3 regions of the Rhodococcus sp. IEGM 1330 genome follow, and region 3 is predicted to be linked to each of the others. Evidence: predicted binding sites of a transcription regulator. Region 3 holds the regulator's gene; each other region holds the start of a gene.
What was found. The regulator LexA, encoded in region 3, represses DNA repair genes until DNA is damaged. The targets are predictions, from matches to a motif close to CGAACANNTGTTCG.
Positions count from the first base shown of each region.

Region 1: R4P57_RS20270 (SAV_6107 family HEPN domain-containing protein) is a predicted target of LexA. The motif match lies at 2,710-2,723, and genes of this name have one in related genera.
Region 2: R4P57_RS10565 (HNH endonuclease signature motif containing protein) is a predicted target of LexA. The motif match lies at 2,213-2,226, and genes of this name have one in related genera.

Region 1 covers NZ_JAWLSB010000009.1:118,582-123,800, reverse strand. Annotated here, with positions in the region: gene rsmH (16S rRNA (cytosine(1402)-N(4))-methyltransferase RsmH) at 1-282, opposite strand, end outside; gene mraZ (division/cell wall cluster transcriptional repressor MraZ) at 502-933, opposite strand; gene R4P57_RS20275 (DUF3040 domain-containing protein) at 1,453-1,890, opposite strand; gene R4P57_RS20270 (SAV_6107 family HEPN domain-containing protein) at 2,118-2,573, opposite strand; gene R4P57_RS20265 (GNAT family N-acetyltransferase) at 2,770-3,387, shown strand; gene R4P57_RS20260 (NAD(P)/FAD-dependent oxidoreductase) at 3,392-4,999, shown strand; gene R4P57_RS20255 (carotenoid biosynthesis protein) at 4,996-5,219, shown strand, end outside.
Region 2 covers NZ_JAWLSB010000003.1:501,515-506,733, reverse strand. Annotated here, with positions in the region: gene R4P57_RS10575 (alkaline phosphatase D family protein) at 1-155, opposite strand, end outside; gene R4P57_RS10570 (cryptochrome/photolyase family protein) at 283-1,755, shown strand; gene R4P57_RS10565 (HNH endonuclease signature motif containing protein) at 2,240-3,670, shown strand; gene R4P57_RS10560 (iron-siderophore ABC transporter substrate-binding protein) at 3,846-4,895, opposite strand; gene R4P57_RS10555 (SDR family oxidoreductase) at 4,997-5,219, shown strand, end outside.
Region 3 covers NZ_JAWLSB010000001.1:930,373-935,591, reverse strand. Annotated here, with positions in the region: gene hrpA (ATP-dependent RNA helicase HrpA) at 1-1,067, shown strand, start outside; gene nrdR (transcriptional regulator NrdR) at 1,080-1,544, opposite strand; gene R4P57_RS04315 (hypothetical protein) at 1,645-2,055, opposite strand; gene lexA (transcriptional repressor LexA) at 2,438-3,121, shown strand; gene R4P57_RS04305 (acyl-CoA dehydrogenase family protein) at 3,198-4,340, opposite strand; gene R4P57_RS04300 (uracil-xanthine permease family protein) at 4,490-5,219, opposite strand, start outside.

The DNA.
Region 1 (5,219 bases), on a different contig from region 3:
GAATGGAGCCAACCGGGCTCCGGCCAACGCGAGCGCGTCGGGATCCCGGTCGAGTCCGATGAGATGCAGGTGCGGATAGGTCCGTAGGAAGTGCTCGGCATGACCGCCGAGTCCGAGTGTTGCGTCGATCATGACTCGGGTGGCGCCGGTGGATTCGAGTGCGGGTCCGAGCAATTCGTCGGCTCGTTCGAGACGAACCGGAACGTGGACCGGGCCCGCGGATCGACGGTGGGTTCGGTCGGCGGACGACTCACTGTCGTCCGGTCCGGTGCCCTCCGTCATGGTTCCTCCCGGTCGCGCGTACGTACTTCTCGCCCGGGTCCGGGCCGTGCGGGTCGCCCACCGAAGCCGATGCGAATGCATCGAGGTCCCTGTCCGATAGGGAACCTGGCGTTGGGGAAGAACGTCAGGGTCCTGATCTGCGAAACCTGGCGTTGGGGAAGAACGTCAGGGTTCTGATCGGGCAGAGGCCTCGCTGCACTCGCAGGCGACCTGGTCGGGCTACAAGATCCCTCCGAGGGACTCGTCGAAAGCGTCGGAGAAATCCTGCTCGTTCTCGGCGGAGTAGCGCGCCCACGCTTCGTCGTTCCAGATTTCGATGAAGTCCATCGAACCGATCACCACGCAGTTTCGTTCGAGCCCCGCATAGCGGCGATGCTCGGGACTGATGGTGATACGACCCTGTCCGTCCGGCCGCTGTTCGTCGGTTCCCGAAAAGAACTGGCGAACGTAGGCACGGGCTTTGGGGTTGGCACGAGAAGCCGCCGTCAATTTCCGTGAGCGCTCGGCGAAGTCCGCCGCGGTGTAGACAGCGAGGCTGAAATCCTGCCCCTTGCTCACCATGACACCTCCCGCAAGCGCGTCCCGAAACTTGGCCGGCAACGTGAGTCGACCCTTGTCGTCGAGCTTCGGCGTGTAGGTACCGAGAAACACTCGCCACCTCCAGCCTCGACTCTCCGCTGCGGACCACTTTACCCCACTCTCCCCCACTTCGAACCATTCGCGGCCGGAAAACTTTGGCGAAGTTGATATCTGCGCTGCTCAGCACGCACAAGATCGACACTTGCCGACAGCGATACCGCGGGCGCCGTCGTGCGTTCGATTCGGAAGCTACGGCCCACAATTCCAGCGCCCGAGCAATCTGACCAGCGCCTCAGCACCAAGCGTGGCAGTCGAAGGTCGATCCCCGCCCTCGCGTGGGGCCCTGGTGGGGAGAAGTGGGGAATGTGGGTGAAAGTGGGGAACATCGGGGAGGTATCCCAGAACTCCCGTGCGCGGGGACGATCGAGTCGGCCCTCGACGCGGAGCGGAGGGCTGCAGGCGATTCGGCGGCGTCTGTTCGAGGGCAGAAACGACAACAGCACCTCACCGAAGATGAGATGCTGTTCTACGTTGACGCGTGAAGTTGTGGAGACGAGCCGGTATGGGTCGGTTCGGTGGAACCCGGTCGACTCAGTCCTGCTCGAACCTCTTTCGGAACCGATCTTCCATGCGAGAGGTGAAGCTGCCGCCTTTGCGACCACCCTTCGATTTCTGCCCGGTACTACGTCCGGACGTTTCGGCAGCATCGTTGGCTGTGCTGCCTTCGTCCTGCGACGCTGCGGCTCCCTTGTTGGAACCGCCGAACAGGAACAGTGCACCGGCACCGAACATGAACAAAAAGCCGATGAGACTGACGACGAGAAAAGCCAGACTGTTCGTCGACAATGCAACACCGGCGACGAGCAACACGAGTCCCACTACGAACAGCGCGGCAGCCTGAAAGCGCCTCCTGCTCGACGCCGCGCGTACGCGACCGCCCCTCACATGAGACGCGAATTTGGGATCCTCGGCGTAGAGAGCGCTCTCGATTTGATCGAGCATGCGCTGCTCGTGCTCGGAGAGTGGCACGGTACCTCCCCCTGCACAGATATTGAAGGTCATTTCGGTTGCGAAACGACGGGAAGCTGACCTTGGCGGCTACCTGCTGTCGATGATACGAGCTGAATCGGCCGCTTACCACCTACTCGGTCGATGTGTTCCTGAGAAACAACGAAGTTTTCGAGACGGACGTCCCGAAAACTCCGGGCGAACACCGTATGACGTGGCGATTGTCACCTGACGTCCAGCTCGATGAGCTACGCCGACAAGGGTGCAGTCATCGGGTCGACGGACGCGAATCGAGCCTGGCCGCCGAGTCGATCCTCGACCGAGTTCAGAAAACGACCGACATGCCGATGGAAATCGTCGGCGTCGAGATCGGCGATCGTGCTCGACGCTCCGGCCTCGACCGCAGCCCGGGTGGCCGAGAAGGACGCGAAATAGTCGGCCCAGACCGCGAGATCCGGTGCCGCCTTTGCCATCAACACCCACGCACTGCGCGAACGAGGACGCGCTCCGATCGAATTCGGCAACGACGCCAGCACAGCTGCCGCCCCTTTCAATGCCGCGGCGTAGCTCCCGAGAAATCGATCGCCGGCATCGCTCTCCCCGATGGACTCGGACAGCAGAGCATCGGCTCGACCCAGCAGAACCTGAGCCTGACGCGACACCGGCGACCGCACTCCGGCATCGAATGCCTTCGTGATCGTCATACTCGAACACCTCCAGTTCGAATCTCCGGCGCGCACCTGACGCGGCCGGAACCGTGGCGAAGCCTTACAGTCGAACTCCGGAGAATCCGACTCGAGGACCCGAGCCGAAGCCACCGGCGCACTCGGCCCCGATTGTCGAACACCCGTTCGACACATTCAATATAGCTGTGCCCACCGACAAGTTGCCGAAGAAAGGTTGAGAACAGTCGTCACCGATGCGCAGACAACGCCGTACCTGGTCGATCTGACGCCCCCGGAATTCCGCCAGCGACTGTTCGAGGCACTGTCCATCTACGTCGAGGCCATGGGCTATCCGCGTGGAACCGAACAGAGCAGAGCCCCGATGTGGAGCGAACACCTGCACCGGCCGGGCTGGCGAGCAGTCGGTGCACTGCTCCCGAACACAGACCCGACACAGCCCGATTCGCTGGTGGCCGTCGCATACGGCTACCACGGCGCTGCGCACCAGTGGTGGCATCAGCAGGTTCGCGACGGATTGCGGCGCACGGGGCATTCCCCGCATCGCGTCGAAGCCACTCTCGACGACTACTTCGAGCTCACCGAGTTGCACGTCCTCCCGAGCGCTCAGGGGCACGGCCTCGGCGGACGACTGTGCAGCCGACTGCTGGGCGGCGTCTCCGCGGACAACGTGATGTTGTCCACACCCGAGGTAGCGGCAGAGGACAACCGAGCCTGGCGGCTGTACCGGCGGCTCGGCTTTCAGGACGTGCTGCGCGACTTCACCTTCACCGGCGACCGACGCCCCTTCGCAGTCCTGGGCCGCCGGTTACCTCTCGACGGGCCAGTAGCCTGAAGATGTGATCGATGCTGTGGTGGTGGGCTCCGGCCACAATGCCCTGACCTCTGCCTGTTACCTGACCGATGCCGGCATGTCGGTGGAGGTTCTCGAGCGCGACTCCGTCGCGGGTGGCGCGGTGTCGACGGTGGAACGCTTTCCGGGCCACCGTGTGGACCGTGGTTCGTCGGCGCACATCATGATTCGTCACACCGGCATCATCGAGGAGCTCGGACTCGCCGAGTTCGGACTGCGCTACATCGACTGCGATCCCTGGGCGTTCGCGCCGGGAGCCGTCGACACCGACGAACGCGGCATCGTCTTCCACCGCAACCTCGACCGAACCTGCGACTCCATCGCCGCCGCCTGCGGCCCAGCCGACGCGCGCGCCTACCGCACCTTCGTCTCCGTCTGGGGTCCCCGCAGCGAACGCACCATGCGTGCGTTCGGTGGGCCACCCACCGGCCCGAAACTGCTCCGATCCTTCTGGGGCCTCGGCGCGCCCGACGGCGGCAGCATGCTCTCGCGTGAATTCCTCGCCACCGGCGACTCCCTGCTGGACGAGATGTTCTCGAGCGAACGACTCAAGGCTGCGCTCGCCTGGTTCGGCGCACAGTCGGGTCCGCCGATGTCCGAGCCGGGTACCGCACCGATGGTCGGCTTCGCTGCCCTCATGCACACCCTTCCGCCGGGCCGGGCCGTCGGCGGCAGCGGAGCCCTGACCGAGGCGATGATCGCTCGGCTGCAGCGCGACGGTGCCGAACTGACACTCGGCGACGCCGTGGTCTCGCTCGTACGCCGCCCGCACGGCTGGACCACCAGGACCGCGTCGGGACGGGAGATCGACAGCCGCATCGTCGTGGCCGGCTGTCACATCGTGACCACCCTCGACCTTCTCGAAGCCGGCGGGCACGACTCGGCGCAGCTCGCGCGGTGGCGCAGCACGATTCGCGTAGGGCCCGGGATCGGTACTGCGGTCAGACTGGCCACCGACGCCCTCCCGACGTACCCGAGCGCCGACCGGATCGAGGACGGCACCCACGGCCTGGCGCTGCTGGTACGCGACCGCAGCCAGCTGCGGTTGGCGCACGGGCACGCGTTGGCCGGCGATCTGCCGCCTACCCCGGCCGTGCTGGGAATGTCTTTCAGCGCACTCGATCCCACCATCGCGCCGCCGGGACAGCACCAGATCTCACTGTGGTCGCAGTGGCATCCCCACACCCTCGCCGACGGCAGACAGTGGCGATCGAACGTTCCGGGCGAGCGCTCGTTGGCCGAGTTCGAGGCGGATCGGATCGTGGCCGAACTGGACCGGTACGCACCCGGTTTCGCGGGATCGGTGTTGGATCGGTTCGTTCAATCGCCGCCGGACATCGAGCGTGAGCTCGGTCTGATCGGAGGCAACATCATGCACCTGGACATGTCGTTGGACCAGATGATGATGTGGCGGCCACATCCTCAACTGGCCGGGCATCGGGTCCCCGGTGCCGACGGGCTCTATCTCACCGGCGCATCGACCCACCCCGGCGGAGGGGTCACTGCGGCCAGTGGTCGGTCGGCGGCGCGAATCGCGATCGCCGACGCCCGCGCAGCCCGCCGTCGCACGTTCTTCGGAAGGAAACGGGAATGAAGGTTGCGCCGATCGTCGTGGCGGCCGCTGCTGTCGGCTGCCAGATCGTCTACCCACTGGTGTCGGGATCGACCAGGGACGCAGTGACGGTGGCGGTGGTGGCCCTGCTCGCGCTCGCGTCGATCCTGCACGCGGCGCTGAACCGCGGCGTCGTGTGGGCCACCGTTCTCGTCGTCGTGACCGCAGGTACCGGGTTCGCGTCCGAACTCGTCGGCACGGC
Region 2 (5,219 bases), on a different contig from region 3:
AACGGATCTCCCGACGCCACCCCGTGCAGAAAGCCTCGATCGCTGCCCTGCGCGTGTGCGGTGGCCGGCAGTGTCGTGACGACTCCGGCCACCGCGACGGCCACCGACGACGAGCGAAGAAACGTCCTTCTGGAAAGCGCAGACTCAGCGTGCATCGGGTCAGTCCATGCGATGGATGGTCGGTGGTCAAGTAAGGCGCACCTGGGTCGGCCACAGTGTTCACCGGCCGGCCATGTGCCGGATGCTGGTTTGCCGGAGCGGAGGCGGGAGAACACTCCGAGAATGGACGCTCTGTGGTTGTTCGGTGATCAGCTCGGTTCGCACTTTCATTCGGTCGACGCGCATGCCGAGCGAGACGTGCTGATGATCGAGTCCCGGCGCGTGTTCCGGCGTCGGCGATACCACCGACAGAAGCTGCATCTCGTGTTGTCGGGCATGCGTCATCTGGCCGACGAGCTGGGCGATCGCGTCACCTACCTGCAGACCGAGACGTATCGCGAAGGGTTGGCCGAGTACGGCAAACCCGTCGTGGTGTTCGAGCCCACCTCGCACGCGGCGGAGAAGTTCGTCGCCGCACTGCACGAGGAGGGCCTGGTCTCGGAGATTCTGCCGACCCCGATGTTCGCGCTTCCCCGCGCCGATTTCGCGGAGTGGGCAGCCGAGCGCGGCACATTTCGGATGGAGACGTTCTACCGCGAGCAGCGCAAGAAGTTCGGGGTGTTGATGGACGGTTCCGAACCGGTCTCCGGAAAGTGGAACCTCGACGCCGAGAACCAGTCGCCGCCGCCGAAGGGACGTCTGACCCTCGGCGTGGAGGAACCGTGGTGGCCGACCGAGGACGCCATCGACGAGCACGTGCGCGCCGACCTCGACGACTGGGACCTCGACACCGTAGGAGTGGACGGGCCCCGAGTGTTCGCGGTGACGGAGTCGGAGGCGTCGGAGGCGTTGGCACACTTCGTGAATTACCGCTTGGACGATTTCGGCAAGTACGAGGACGCGGTGATGGCCGACGACTGGACGATGTCGCACTCACTGCTCTCGGTTCCGCTGAACCTCGGCCTGCTGCAACCACTGGACGTGGCGCACGCAGCCGAGGAGGCCCACCGAGACGGCACGCCGCTGGCGAGCGTGGAGGGTTTCGTTCGGCAGATCCTCGGCTGGCGCGAGTACGTGTGGCACCTGTACTGGCATCTGGGGCCGGAGTATCTCGAACGCAACAAGCTCGAAGCCCATGAGCCACTACCGAATTGGCTGACGGACTTGGATGGTGATGCCGTGGTGGCGAAATGCCTGTCCAGCACTGTGGACGGCGTGCGCGAGCGCGGCTGGGTGCACCACATACCTCGACTGATGATCCTGGGAAACTTTGCGCTGCAACATGCCTGGGATCCGCGAGCGTTGACCGACTGGTTCGCAACGGCTTTCGTCGACGGGTTCGCCTGGGTGATGCCGGTGAACGTGATCGGCATGAGCCAGCATGCGGACGGCGGCGTGATTGCGACCAAGCCCTACGCCTCGGGCGGGGCATATCTGAACCGCATGACCGATTACTGCAAGCCGTGCGAATTCAACCCGAAAAAGCGACTGGGCGACGACGCCTGCCCCTTCACCGCCGGCTACTGGGCTTTCGTCCACCGGCACCGCGAGATGTTGGCGCTCAATCACCGCACGGCGCGGCAGGTGTCGTCGATGAACAGACTCAGCGACCTCGAGCAGGTGTTGGAACAGGAGCGGCAGCGCGAGGTGTACTGATGCGCCGGATGCCTGAACCGAGGATTTCCGAACTTCGAGAGCGTCGCGCTCTGTGACGAATCGCCGCCGCGGTCGCCACCACTTTCGCTCTTCGCTATTGCGATGCAACTGGAACGACGCGCCAACTGGGGTGCGACGAAACGCCACATCGGTCCGATGGCCGTACGTTGGGCGAATCTGCATGCGCGACGCTCCCCACATGGTCGCGGACCGCCCGCGCGGCAGATGAACCGCCACGAAGACACCCAAGTAACGCCAGCGGCGGATGGGAAAGAGTTGGCGCTGGTCATATTAGGCGTAAGAAATCGAAATAGTCACCGCGCTGCTCGGACTGGAATCGCTGCAGCGATCACCATCTGGAAACGGGCTCCGCGCTCCTACCACAAGCTACCGACAAGTTCTGATTCGCGAATCTTTATGCACACCAATAGTTTTCGATTGCACTATCATTGCGTATCGAACACCCGTTCGATACACTTGGTCCATGACGACGGGGATCTGGCAACTGAGCGAGAGTGAACTCCTCGCCGACGCTGCCGCGGTCTCCCACAAAATCCAACTGCTCGAAGCCCGGCGGATCGCCCTCGTCGGCGAGATCGACACCCGCGTCTCCCGCGAAAAACTCGGCTTCCCCGGTCCCGCCGGCTGGCTGACCTCCACCACCCTGCTCTCGCCCTCCAAAGCCAACAAGATCGTCGCCCTGGGCCGCGGCATGAAGAACTTCCCCGACATCGCCGACGCCGTCAACACAGGCGTCATGACCGTCGACCACGCCGCCCTGATCCTCACCTTCGCAGAAACACCCCCGAAGAACCTCCCGCAAGTCGGGCAGGACATCGCCCGTAAGGCCATGATCAAGGCTGCGACCGGACCGCAAGCGCGTACCGGCCGCATCCGCGAAGCGATCACCAAGCTCAGCGACAGATTCGGCGGCAACAAACCACCTCCAGAAGACACCGACCGCAACGAACTCTTCGCCTCCAAGACCTTGAACGGCCGGTTGGTACTCAAAGGAGACGTCGATGCGATCACCGGAGAAAAACTCCTCACCGCACTCTCACCCCTGACCGAACCCCGACCCGCCGCCGACGGCACCGAAGACGACCGCAGCCCCGCCAGGCGCCGAGCCGACGCCTTCGGGCACATCCTCGACCAATACCTCGCCTCCAGTAACCGCCCCATCGAAGGCGGTGAACGCCCGCACCTGAACCTGCACATCCGGTTGCAGGACCTCACCGACCTCCAGAGCCGCGGCGACGAAGACGACATCACCGACGACGAAACCTCACGCGCAGCAACAGAATCCGGAACCGACACAGTCGATCCGGTCGACATCAACACCGGCGTACCGATTCACCCCGACACGGCAGAGTCAGACACCGGAACCGCCCACACTGACAGTGACACCGGCAGTGACACCGGCAGTGACCGCTGTGCAGCGGATCCTGGCGCGTATCGCGACTTGTTCGGCGACGGCACCACGGTCGGGTGGCTGCCGTGGATGGGACCGCTCTCCCGCAACACCTCCCGCCAGTTGGCGTGTGATTGTGTCCTCACTGCCATCGTGATGGACGAGCACGGCAACCCGTTGAACCTCGCCCGCACCGCACGCACCGTCACCGCCAAACAACGCAAAGCCCTCATCGCCCGCGATCACGGTTGCGCCTTCCCCGGCTGCGGAAAACCCGCCGCCTGGACCGAAGGACATCACATCTGGCACTGGGGCGACGGCGGCCCCACCGACATGAACAACCTCGTCCTGCTCTGCGGATTCCACCACCGCCTCATGCACCACTCCGACTGGGAAGTGTTCATCGGCGAAGACAACCACCCCTGGTTCGTACCACCGGCCACCGTCGACCCCTACCGACAACCCCGACCATCCCACGCCCGCGCAGGCCCCCACATCGCCTGAGCCCGCCCACACGCCATCCACCAACGACACCAGCCCCGCACCGAGAACACGGTGCGGGGCTGGACGAGATTGTTCGACAGGCTGATTCGGTCGAATCAAGGATCAAACACCGCGGTCGTGCCACATCACCTCGAGCAGGTGTTGGAACAGGAACGACAGCGCGAGGTCTACTGACCTAGTTCGCGTCGAGCTTCGCGATCGCCTCGTCGATCATCGGCACGTATCGCTCGAGTGCCCACGGCACCGTCAGGGGATTGATGATGGACGAGCCGGTGACGAACGACTGATTCGTCGGTGCCACGACCGAGCCACGGGATACCGCCGGAATCTGCTGGTATGCAGGCTGATTCTCGGTTTCGGTGCGGTTCTGGGGATCCGAGTAGAAGGTGAAGATCAGGTCCGAGTCGTTCAACAGATTCGCGTTCTCCAAACCGATGACCGCCGAGTCGGTGCCCTCGGTCTCGTCGAGGGTGTTCACCACCGGATCGACCTGCAACCCGAGCGCGCGGACCATCGCGACGCGCTGCTCGTCGGCGAGGAACACCCCGAGCGTCCCCGGACCGGTGTTGTAGATGTACGAGAAGCTCACCCCCGCGTATTCGGGGTGCTCGCTGGTGGCGTCGGCGAAGCGTGCCTTGATCTTGTCGATCTCCTCCGCTGCCTTCTGCTCCTCACCCATCGCCTTGCCGATGACGGTGATCTGGTCGTCCCAGGTGATCGTCCACGGCTGCTCCTCGTAGGCGACCACCGGCGCGAACTCGCTCATCTTGTCGAACTGATCCTGCGTCACTCCCGACCACGGAGCCAGGATGAGATCCGGTTCGAGGGCAGCAACGGCTTCGATGTTGAGTTCGGTTCCACCGGTGAATTGTTCGGGAAGTTCGGCACCCAGCTCGGTGACTGTGTCGTGAACCCACGGCAGATACCCCGATTCGTCGGCACCCCACGAGTACTCCTCGACGCCGACCGGGACGGTACCCAGCGCGATCGCCGTCTCGGCCGAGCCCTGACCGAGAGTCACGATGCGCTCGGGCTTCTCGGTGATGACGGCCTGCCCCAGAGCCGAATCGATGGTGACGGCGGCAAAGTCGCCATCACCGGCCTGTTCGGGCTCGGCAGTATCGGCAGACGAGCACCCACCGACCACCAGGGCCGACACAGCGAGCGCGGACAGCAGGGACGCACGGCGAGCGAAACGTCGACCGGCCGTTGGAGCAGAGAACATGGATACCTCTCGACAGACTGGCGGGTTAGAAGTAAGTAAAGGCTAACCTACAAGAGCGGCTCGAATGCACTGCACAGCGGGCGTTCGCTACGGTGGGAGCCATGAGCCTTCCTCGTCCCGCCCCTGATCGGACAGCCGTCGTGACCGGAGCGTCCTCGGGAATCGGAGCCGCGATCGCCCGCGTGCTCGCATCCCGCGGCCATGGCGTCACCCTCGTCGCCCGGCGTGCCGACAAGCTCGAAGAGTTGGCACAGGAGATCCGAGCACGGGGAGTCCGAGCCGAAGTGCTCGCAGCAGACCTGTCCGATCGCAGCGCTCGCGCCG
Region 3 (5,219 bases):
CACGTGAGCTGTCACGGGCTGCGCAGTGCCACATCACGGCGAAGGACTTCGATGTTGCGGCACTGCCCGATCACCTGAAGATGACGTTCGCGGCCGTCGATCCGTCCGGAAAGGTGTTGGGCAGCAACAAGGATCTGACTGTTCTGCGCACGAACCTATCCGGGGAAGTCGGTCGTCAGGTGGCGAGCGCGGTGGGTGATGCGGAACGCGCGCCCTCGCTGGCCTGGACTTCGGGCACGCTCGGTCGGTTGGAGTCGACGGTCACCAGAGAGGTGGCCGGACAGAAGGTCACCGGCTACCCGGCGTTGGTGCCCGAAGGACAGGGCGTAGCGGTGCGAGTTCTCAGCACGCCCGCGCAGGCGCGGGCCGCGATGCGGTCGGGAACCAGAGCTCTACTGCTGTCGACGGCCCCGAAGGGAGCCAAGGCACTGCTGGCCGGACTGCCGACCGCCGAACGCCTTGCCCTCGGCCAGAATCCGTACGGCGGAGTCGATGCACTCCTCGAAGAATGCCGGGCTCTCGCGGTCGAGGAAGCGATGGATGCGCACGGTGGACCGGTACGAGATCCCGAGGCTTTCGACAAGCTCCGGGCGCTCGTCGACGCGGAGGTTCCACAGCGTACCTCCGCGGTGCTCGCCCTGGTTCGCCCTGTGCTGACCGCTGCCCTGGCATTGTCCGCGCAACTTCAATCCTCCTCGGGCGAGCCGGCAGATGATGTTCGGGAACAGCTCGACGGCTTGATCTTTCGCGGGTTCGTCACCGAGTTCGGTTCTCGCAGATTGGCAGACCTTCCGCGCTATATCGCGGCTGCGACGAAGCGGTTGGCGACCCTGCCGAGCAGCGCGGGCCGTGACGCGGCGGCGATGGATGTACTCGATCGGGTGTACGCGTCGTACGGGCGACTGTTGGATTCGCTTCCGGAAAGCAGAAAGAACAGTTCCGGGGTACAGGAACTGTTCTGGATGATCGAGGAGTTGCGCGTGGGATTGTTCGCCCAGGGGATTCGTACGGCGTATCCGGTCTCGGAGAAGCGCATCGAGAAGGCGATCTCGGACCAGAGTCGCTGACGGGCAGGACTGTCAGTCGATGTCGGCGGACTCGCGGTGCTTGCGCAGTTCGTGGATTTCTTTCTCGAAGTCCTCGGCCGAGCTGAACGAGCGGTAGACGGAAGCGAAGCGCAGGTAGGCCACTTCGTCCAGATCACGGAGTGGACCGAGAATGGCCAACCCCACTTCGTTGCTGGGAATCTCTGCGGATCCCGCTGCACGGATGGCGTCCTCGACCTGCTGTGCCAGCAGGTTCAGCGCATCGTTGTCCACATCTCTGCCCTGGCAGGCGCGTCGGACTCCCTTGACGACTTTCTCGCGGCTGAACGGCTCGGTCACGCCGCTGCGTTTCACGACTGCAAGCACTGCGGCCTCGACGGTCGTGAATCGACGACCGCACTCCGGGCAGGATCGACGCCGCCGGATTGCTTGCCCCTCGTCCATCTCACGCGAGTCGACCACGCGTGAGTCGGGATGCCTGCAGAACGGGCAATGCATAAGGGATCCTCCGTCGTAGCCGATGCTCCGACGACGAGCACGCACATCGGGGCAGTCTGTCGAGGATACTCAGTCTTCTCGAACCCGACGGGGCCGGTGGTCATCTGCCGGGCGTGTACTCGACGAGAGCTCCGTCGTGCACTTCGACCACACCGGCCGGCTGCGCGCCTGCATCGGGGGCAACGGCCCGCAGGTTCGCGATGCCGATCAGGCCGCCTGCCACGACCAGGACCGCCAACACGGTCAGCACGAGCGATCGCATCCGAACCGGCTGACTCGCGAAGTGCGCGGAGGTCGCGTCGAACTCGCGATCGGCCTCCTCGCGATCGGTGACATCGGTCCACGACGGATCGAGGACCGGGAGGCACGGTGCGCTCTGCGTACGGGGTGCCGTGACACCGTGCATCCCGATGGGACTCTGCAGAACGGGACGCGCCCGGCGGCGACGCTCGACGACAGTGGATCGGGCACGGACACCGGCGGCGGTGGGGCGATCGGTGATGATGGTCATCGGAACCTCGACTTCGCTCGTTGGATCGAATGTTCGATCAGGCGTTCGATGGACGCTTGTTCGAAGTTCTATCACGAGCCTCCGACAAAGTCTGTAGAAAACGCGACACGAGTCGAACAGATGTTTGATTCAACAGCTGATACACGCTAGATTCGTGTCAGAAACCACACGCCACGAGTCGACACCATCAACTCCAGTCCGCGCAGACCTACCCCGCAGACCGGATCCAGGACACCAGCAGGAGGCCGACAGCATGAAGGACGAGACCTCGACGAGGTCGACCACGCGTTCCACGACGACGGGTTCCAAGACGACCGGAGCCAGGGCCACCGCAACGAAGGCCGCAGCGGGTAAGCCGGCCGCGGAACCGACATCCAAGGCCATGGAGGTCGACACCGACATCAGTGCGGGTCTCACCGAGCGGCAGCGGAAGGTACTCGAGGTCATTCGCGCTTCGGTCACCGAGCGCGGTTACCCACCGAGCATTCGGGAGATCGGTGATGCGGTCGGCCTGACATCGACCTCCTCCGTCGCTCACCAACTCCGCACCCTCGAGCGCAAGGGCTTCCTCCGGCGCGACGCCAACCGCCCCCGCGCCGTCGACGTCCGCGGTCTCGACGAGGTGCAGGCCGATCAGGCTGCCGCCGCCGTCGACGGATCGCCGGCGTCCGAGGAACAGGATCGGTTGCCGACCCCGACGTTCGTACCGGTATTGGGCCGGATCGCCGCCGGCGGTCCGATTCTGGCCGAAGAGGCCGTCGAGGACGTGTTTCCGCTCCCCCGCGAGCTGGTGGGTCAGGGTTCTCTGTTTCTGCTCAAGGTGGTCGGCGAGTCGATGATCGACGCGGCGATCTGCGACGGCGACTGGGTGGTTGTTCGTCAGCAGTCCGTGGCCGACAACGGCGACATCGTCGCTGCCATGATCGACGGCGAGGCCACCGTCAAGACGTTCAAGCGGTCCAAGGGCGAGGTGTGGCTGCTGCCGCACAACCCGCTCTTCGAGCCGATTCCGGGCAACAACGCCGCGATCCTCGGCAAGGTCGTCACCGTGATGCGCAAGCTGTAGAAATCGACACCGAAGTGACACGCGAAGGGCCGCAGCACATAGTGCTGCGGCCCTCTGCGTTCTTCGGATCAGCGGATCACAGATTCAATCCGCGGCCGATGATCTCCTTCATGATTTCGGTGGTGCCGCCGTAGATGGTCTGCACACGAGAGTCCATGTACGCCTTGGCGATCGGGTATTCCTTCATGTAGCCGTAGCCACCGTGCAGCTGCAGGCACCGGTCGATCAGTTTCACCTGATTCTCGGTGGTCCACCACTTCGCCATCGCGGCTTCTTGGACGGTCAACTTGTCTGCGTTGAGCAGTTCGATGAACTTGTCCACCATGATTCGGGTGGCGGTGGTTTCGGTGGCCAACTCCGCCAACACGAATCGGGTGTTCTGGAACTTGCCGATCGACTTTCCGAAGGCCTTGCGGTCGCGGCAGTACTGGATGGTCATGTCCAGTGCCGATTCCATCGCCGCTGCGGCGACGACGGCGATGGAGAGCCGCTCCTGAGGCAGATTCTGCATCAGGTAGATGAAGCCCATGCCCTCGTCGCCGAGCAGGTTGGCAGCGGGCACGCGAACATCGGTGAAGCTGAGTTCGGCGGTGTCCTGGGCCTTCATGCCGATCTTGTCGAGGTTGCGGCCTCGCTCGAATCCGGGCATGTCGCGTTCGACGACCAGCAGGCTGAAGCCCTGTGCGCCCTTCTCGGGATCGGTGCACGCCACGACGATGATCAAATCGGCGTTGATTCCGTTGGTGATGAATGTCTTCGAGCCGTTGAGCACCCAGTCGTCGCCGTCGCGTACGGCCTTGGTCTTGATGCCCTGCAGGTCGCTTCCGGTGCCCGGCTCGGTCATCGCGATCGCGGTGATCAGTTCGCCGGAGCAGAATCCGGGGAGCCAGCGCTGCTTCTGCTCGTCATTCGCAAGATCGATCAGATACGGCGCGACGACGTCGTTGTGCAGGGTGAAGCCGATACCGCTGTATCCACCGCGGGTGGTTTCCTCGGTGACGATGGCGTTGTAGCGGAAGTCCTTGACTCCGCCGCCGCCGAATTCCTCGGGCGCAGCCGTTCCGAGGAAGCCCTGCTTACCGGCCTCGACCCAGACGCCGCGGTCGACGATGTTCTGCTCTTCCCACTTCGCATGATTGGGGGCTACGTGCTGTTCGAGAAACTTCCGGTACGACTCCCGGAACAGCTCGTGCTCGGGCTCGAAAAGTGTGCGTTCCACGAATGTCTCCTTGTTCGGTGCATACCGACGTCGACCTGTGAACGGTGTCATTCGCGGTCGTCGGTACGACTGACGTCACGTTCCAACAGTACGTTCGGGGTACAGCGGAGGTCGATGACCAAAACGTGCGCGATCCGTGACCGACCCCGCTAGCGACCTCGTTTGCCTGTACTCCTCGCGAGCGCCGAGACGATCGGGTAGCCGACAAGGATGCCGACGGAACCCCACGCGATACCGCCGAGCTCGACCGATCCGACAGCCAGTGTCAGGTCACCGATTCCGGCGACGAGCGCCGCAGCGACGACCATGAGATTGACCGGATCGGTGAAGTCGACCTTCGCGTCGGTCCAGATGCGAACGCCCAGTAGCCCGATGAGTCCGTACAGAACCAGGGTCGCTCCCCCGATGACGCCGTCGGGCACGGTGAAGATCAGGGCACCGAACTTGGGCGAGAACGCCAGCACTATCGCGGTGACGGCCGCGACCCAGTACGCGGCCGTCGAATAGACGCGGGTGGCGGCCATGACCCCGATGTTCTCGGCGTACGTGGTGGTGCCCGAGCCACCAGCGGCTCCGGCCAGGGTGGTCGCCAACCCGTCGGCGATCAGCGCGTCGCCTGCCACGTCGTCGAGGTTCTTGCCGGTCATCGCAGCGACGGCCTTGACGTGTCCGACGTTCTCGGCGACGAGGACGATCACCACCGGCAGCGCCACCAGGATCACCGACAGCTCGAACGACGGTCCACGGAACTCCGGCAGGCCGATCCAGCTCGCCGCACTCAGAGCGTCGAGGCGTGGCTGCGCGATTCCACCGGTGACCGCGGCGAACACCCAACCGACGACGACACCGACCAGAATTCCGAGTCGCCCGAGCAGTCCC